One region of the Micromonospora sp. WMMD736 genome, then DNA from elsewhere that is predicted to be linked to it. Evidence: riboswitches for the same ligand, from Rfam matches in the RefSeq annotation. Region 1 holds a riboswitch; the other holds the start of a gene.
The links. Region 1 has a riboswitch for thiamine pyrophosphate ahead of thiE (thiamine phosphate synthase). Riboswitches for the same ligand answer to the same signal wherever they lie in the genome.
Positions count from the first base shown of each region.

Region 1 (3,203 bases):
CCGGTCACGGTGAACCGGGACAGCAGGTTGCGCGACACGTTGTCGTTCGGGGCGTAGTACAGGTACACCCACTTGTTGGTGGCGAAGTCCGGGTCGAGCCGGATGCCGATCAGGCCGTCCTCGTTGCCGGTGAAGACGTCCAGGTCGACGGCGGTGACGGTGTTGCCGGTGTCCGGCTTGATGATCTGCACCCGACCGTCGCGCTCGATGTAGAAGACCCGCCCGTCGGGGGCGATGTCCAGCTCCATCGGGTTGCTGGTGTTGCTGTCCAGCGTGACCTTCTCGAAGTTGGAGGTCTTCGACGCGCCGCAGTCGGCGTCGACCACGCCGGCCGCCGTCTGGATGCCGCCGAGCAGGTGCTTGAGGAACTCGGGCTCGGCGTACGACTCACGGGTGTGCCCGCCGCCGGTGTACCAGGAGCGGCCACCGTCGAAGTCCTGGCACCACGCCGTCGGGTGGTCGGCGCCCATCGCGCCGGCGCCCGGGGTGTAGCTCTTCTCGTCCAGGCTGGCCAGCACGTGCACGTCCGGCCGCGGGTTGGTCTGGAAGTTGTACCACTCGTCGAACCGGGACCAGCGGTCCGGCAGTTCGGCGGTGGACGGGTGGGCGTGGTCCTCCACCTTGACCGTGGCCTGCTGGTTCTGCGGGTGGTTGGCGAAGTACGCGCCGACCAGGTCGCCGTACCAGGCCCAGCTGTACTCGGTGTCCGAGGCGGCGTGGATGCCGACGTAACCGCCGCCGGCCTTCACGTACCGCTCGAAGGCCGCCTGCTGGTCGGCGTTGAGCACGTCGCCGGTGGTGGAGAGCCAGATCACGGCCTTGTACTTGGCGAGGTTGGTGTCGCTGAACGCGGCACCGTCCTCTGTGGTGTCCACCGTGAAGCCGTTCGCCGCGCCGAGTTGCTGGATGGCGGCGATGCCGGTGGGGATGGAGTCGTGGCGGAAGCCGGCGGTCTTCGAGAAGACCAGGACGGAGTAGGGGTCGGCCGCTGCGGCCTTCGGTGCCTTCGGCACCGACTGGGTGAGCGGAGCCGCGACAGGCACGTCTCGCGCGGGGATCTGCGCTCCGGTCGGAGCTGCCTGCGCCGGGGACCCGAGAAGGGCCGTCGACGTCAGTGCTAGGGACAACAGGGTAGCGGTGAGTGGTACACGGGCACGACGAGAACGGGACACGCCGCCTCCAATGTCGCGGTGGACAGGGCTCGCGGGGCCGGCTCGCCGAAGACCGTCCCAGATGGAGCCGGTGGGGACGCCGTGCCAGGGCGTCCACGCCGGCATTTTGTCGACTCGCTGAACAAATTAGTTCTGCTGCATCGATGTCCGGCAAGATGCCGGCGGGTAACGGTTCTGCAACGGCGGGCGACATTCCGAACAGGACCGGAGAAAGTACCCCGATCGATGCGTGCCGTAGGGCCGATGGCCCGCCCTTGGCAGCGAGGGTCGAACTGTCGTACGGTGACAGGCAAGTAACCCACGGGAGCCCGGTGTACCGGGCTGAGAGGGGGGCTGACAGCCCCCGACCGTCGAACCTGATCCGGGTAATGCCGGCGCAGGGAGGAGCGTTGCCGTGCCGTCCCTTGGACGACTGCATCTGATCACCGACACCCGACCCGGGCGCGACCCCCTCACCGTGGTCCGGGCCGCCCTCGCGGCGGCCCGCGCCGACCTCGTCGTGCAGGTCCGGGTCGAGGACTCCGCCACCGACCGCGAGGCGTACGACCTGGCTGAGCGGGTGCTGGCGCTGTGCGCGCCGTACGGGGCGACGTGCCTGGTCAACGACCGGCTGCACGTGGCGCTGGCGGTCGGCGCCGCCGGTGGACACGTCGGCGCCGACGACCTGCCGGTCGCCGCGGCCCGGCACGTGCTCGGCCCCACCGGCGTGCTGGGCGCCACCGCCCGCGAGCCGCGATCCGCGGTCGCGGCCGTCGTCGCCGGGGCCACCTACCTCGGCGTCGGCCCGTGCCACGCCACCAGCACCAAGGCCGGTCTGCCCGACCCCATCGGGTCCGTCGGGGTACGCGACGTCGTCGACGCCGTCGACGTGCCGGTCATCGCGATCGGGGGAGTGACCGCCGACCGGGTGCCGGCGCTGCGCGCCGCCGGGGCGTACGGGGTGGCCGTGGTCGGGGCGGTCTCCTCGGCCGCCGACCCCGGGCGGGCGACCACCGAGCTGCTGCGGGCGCTGGTGTGACCCGCGCCGACGTGGCGGTGGTGGGCGCGGGCCCGGTCGGGCTGGCGGTCGCGTGGCGCTGTGCCACCCGTGGGCTGCGCGTCGAGGTGCACGACCCGACGCCCGGCTCCGGGGCGTCGGCCGTCGCCGCCGGGATGCTCTCCCCGGTCGCCGAGGCGTACTTCGGGGAACGGCGACTGACCGAGCTGCTGGTCGCCTCCGCCGCGCGGTGGCCCGGGTTCGCCGCCGAGCTGACCGAGGCCAGCGGCACGCCGATCGGCTACCGGACCGAGGGCACCCTGATGGTCGGACTGACCGGCGACGACCTGGCCGAGGCACGCCGGCTGTGGGCGTACCAACAGGGTCTGGACCTGCCGGTGACGCCGCTGCGCCCCAGCGAGCTGCGCGACCGCGAACCGGCGCTCGCCCCCCGGGTGCGCGGCGGCGCGCTCGCGCCCACCGACCATCAGGTCGACCCCCGGCTGTTGGTGCCGGCGCTGGCCACGGCCGCGCAGCGGGCCGGCGCGACGCTCGTGCCGCGGCCGGTCCGTCGGCTGTCCGACGTGGACGCCGGGGTCACCGTGGTCGCGGCCGGTTGCGGCGCCGCCGCCCTCACCGGCCTGCCCGTGCGGCCGGTGAAGGGCCAGATCCTCCGGCTGCGCGCGCCCGGCGGCGTCGCGCCGGGCTTCCGGCACGTGATCCGGGGGTACGCCGACGGCGAGCACGTCTACCTGGTGCCCCGCGCCGACGGCGAGGTGGTGCTCGGCGCGACCGTCGAGGAGCGGTCGGACACCACCGTCACCGCCGGCGCGGTGCAACGACTGCTGCGCGCCGGGATCGACCTGCTGCCCGAACTGACCGAGTACGACCTGGTGGAGGCCGTCGCCGGCCTGCGGCCCGGTACCCCGGACAACGCCCCGATCCTCGGGCCGCTGCCCGGCCGGCCGGACGTGCTGGCCGCCACCGGGCACCACCGGCACGGCATCGTCCTCACCCCGGTCACCGCCGAGGCGATCGCCGACCTGGTGCTCACC
Region 1 is NZ_JBMHMI010000001.1:3,635,251-3,638,453, reverse strand. It holds gene ACN269_RS16030 (ThuA domain-containing protein) at 1-1,172, opposite strand, end outside; TPP riboswitch at 1,463-1,572, shown strand; gene thiE (thiamine phosphate synthase) at 1,567-2,190, shown strand; gene thiO (glycine oxidase ThiO) at 2,187-3,203, shown strand, end outside.

Region 2 (3,203 bases), 670 kb from region 1:
GGACCGCCTCGGCCAGCGCGGCGGGCGCGGCGTCCGGGATCCAGTGGCTCACCCCGGTCAGGGGTACGAAGAGGTAGTCGCCGGTGACGTGGGCGGCGCACGCCTCGGCGGCGGTCCGGCCGATCGCGACGTCCCGGTCGCTCCACACGTAACTGGTCGGTACGGCGACCGGGCCGACGGCGGCCAGGTCGGCGCGGGACATGGCCCGATACCAGTTCAGGGCGGCGGTGAGCGCGCCCGGCTCGCGCATCGGGTCGGCGTAGCGGTTCACCCGGGCGGCGTCGCCCACTCCGCCCAGCAGCTTGCGCAGCGCCGTCGCGTGCCACGCCAACAGCACCTTCTCGGCCTTGCCCGGCTTGCGGAACAGCGCGATGTACGACGAGCGGGCCTTCTGTTGGCCGTCGGTGGCGAGCGCGTGTGCCATGGCCGCCGGGTGCGGCACCGACACCGCGGTCAGCGTCCGGACCCGCTGCGGGTGCGCGGCGGCCACCGCCCAGGCCACGACCGCGCCCCAGTCGTGGCCGACGAGGTGCACGGCGTCGAGACCGAGCGCGTCGAGCACCGCGACCGCGTCGGCGACCAGCTCGGGGATGCGGTACGCCGCCACCTCGGCGGGGCGCGCGCCCGGCGAGTAGCCCCGCTGGTCCAGCGCGTACGTGCGCAGGCCGGCGGCGTGCAGCGGCGGCACCACCTCGTCCCACTCGCCGCTGTGCTGCGGAAACCCGTGCAGCAGCAGCACGGGGGCGCCGTCGGACGGGCCGCCGGTGCGTACCTCGAACGTCAGACCCCGCGCGTCGACCTGCATGATCGTGAGCCTACCCAGCCGCCGCCGCGCCGGCCCCGGATGCGCGGGCCGGCGCGACGCCCTGCTGGGCTGTTACCCCTGGTCGGTGCTAGCGTCAGCGAGACAACTTCACATCCGACAGGGGAGCGCACAGCGCTGAGAGTGCGGGCACGCCCGCAGACCCTCGAACCTGATCTGGGTAATGCCAGCGCAGGGAGTTCGGTCGACCTCCAGCCGCGCCGTGGGTCCGGTGCCACCGGACGCGCGGCGTGCGTCTTCTCCTGGTTCGTTCCACTGAACTGGGAGCACAGCATGAACAACACCACCAACCGTTGGCGCACGATCGACATCGTGGTCGCCTCGGTGATCGCGGTCGCCTTCGGCGTCATCTTCTGGGCCTGGGGCCTGGTGTGGAGCGCCACCGAGGGCGCGTTCGTCTTCTTCCCGCCCGCGCAGACGCTGATCTACGGCGTGTGGCTGATGCCGGCCGTGGTCGGCGGGCTGGTCATCCGCAAGCCGGGCGCGGCACTCTACTGCGAGACCGTGGCCGCGGTCGTCTCCGCGCTGCTGGGCAGCCAGTGGGCCGGCACGGTCATCCCGCAGGGCATCGTGCAGGGCATCGGGGCCGAGCTGGCGTTCGCCGCCTTCCGGTACCGGTCGTACCGCCTGCCGACCGCCGTGCTGGCCGGCGCGCTGACCGGCCTCAGCGCGGCCCTGTTCGACTTCTTCGTCTGGAACAGCGAGACCGAGCTGGTCAACTACCGCATCCCGTACGCGCTGCTCACCATCGTCAGCGCCACGGTCATCGCGGGCGTCGGCGGCTGGGCCCTCACCCGCGCCCTGGCCAACACCGGCGCCCTGGACCGCCTCCCGTCCGGCCGAACCCGCGCCCTGGTCTAGAACCTGCCCTTACCTCGTTGATCAAGAGGTTGGCGTCACCGCGAGGCGGAGATCTGACGCGAACCTCTTGATCAACGACGACGGCGACCCGGGAGGAGGGGCGGTGGGGGTACTGCTGCGAGGGTTTGGGTGGCGGCACGCCGGGCGGCGGGCGTGGGCGCTGCGCGGGGTGGATCTGCGGGTGGCGGACGGGGAGCGGGTACTGCTGCTCGGGCCCTCGGGGGCCGGCAAGAGCACGCTGCTCGCCGCGCTCGCCGGGCTGCTGCCGGAGGACTCCGGTGAGCAGGAGGGCACCGTCGAGATCGACGGGCTCGACGCCCACAAGGCCCGGGAACGGGTCGGCATCGTCTTCCAGGACCCGCAGACCCAGTTGGTCATGGCGCGCACCGGAGACGACGTCGCGTTCGGCTTGGAGAACCGGGGCGTACCCACGGACGAGATCTGGTCGCGCGTCGACGAGGCGCTGCGGCGGGTCGGCTTCCCGTACCCCAGGGAACGCAACACGGCCGCCCTCTCCGGCGGCGAACAGCAACGCCTCGCCCTGGCCGGCGCGCTGGCGCTGCGGCCCGGCCTGCTGCTGCTCGACGAGCCCACCGCCAACCTCGACCCGGACGGAGCCGCCCTGGTCCGGGGCGCGGTGGCGGGCGCACTGGACGCCGACACCACCCTGATCCTCGTCGAACACCGGGTCGCCGAGGCGTTGCCGCTGGTGGACCGGGTGGTCGTCCTGGCGCCCGGCGGCGGCGTCCGCGCCGACGGACCACCCGACGCGGTCTTCGCCCTGCACGGCGACGCCCTCGCCGCCGAGGGCGTCTGGGTGCCCGGTCACCCCATCGCGCCGCGCCGGGCCACCACCGCCGCCGGCGACGTGTTGCTCACCGCCGACCGGCTCGGCCTGCCGTCCCGGCTGGGCCCCACCGATCTGACGGTACGCGCCGGAGAGGCCCTCGCCGTCCGCGGACCGAACGGGGCCGGCAAGTCCACCCTGGCGCTGCTGCTCGGCGGACTGCTCAAACCGGGCACCGGCCGGGTCACCGCCTCGGCCGAGTTGGCCGGCACCCACCAGCGCACTCCCCCGCACCGCTGGCGCGCGCCCGTGCTGGCCCGCCGGATCGGGTCGGTCTTCCAGGACCCGGAGCACCAGTTCGTCACCGGCACCGTCTTCGACGAGCTGGCGCTCGGCCCACGCCGCACGGGTCAACCCGATGCGGCCGTCACGGAGACGGTGGCCACGCTGCTCGAACGGTTACGACTGACCCGGCTCGCGGCGGCCAACCCGTACACCCTCTCCGGTGGGGAGGCGCGACGCCTCAGCGTGGCGACGGCCCTGGCCACCGCGCCCCGCGTGCTGATCTGCGACGAACCCACCTTCGGCCAGGACCGGCGCACCTGGGGCGAGCTGGTCGACCTCTTCGCCGACCTGCGCGACGCCGGACACGGCGTCGTCAGCGTCACCCACGACCCGGACTTCGTCGCCGCGCTCGCCGACCGCACCGTCACCCTGGAGCGGTCGTGAGGA
Region 2 is NZ_JBMHMI010000001.1:2,961,583-2,964,785, forward strand. It holds gene ACN269_RS12770 (alpha/beta fold hydrolase) at 1-805, opposite strand, end outside; TPP riboswitch at 915-1,019, shown strand; gene ACN269_RS12775 (ECF transporter S component) at 1,097-1,684, shown strand; gene ACN269_RS12780 (ABC transporter ATP-binding protein) at 1,788-3,200, shown strand.
Region 2: another riboswitch for thiamine pyrophosphate. It lies ahead of ACN269_RS12775 (ECF transporter S component); the one in region 1 lies ahead of thiE (thiamine phosphate synthase).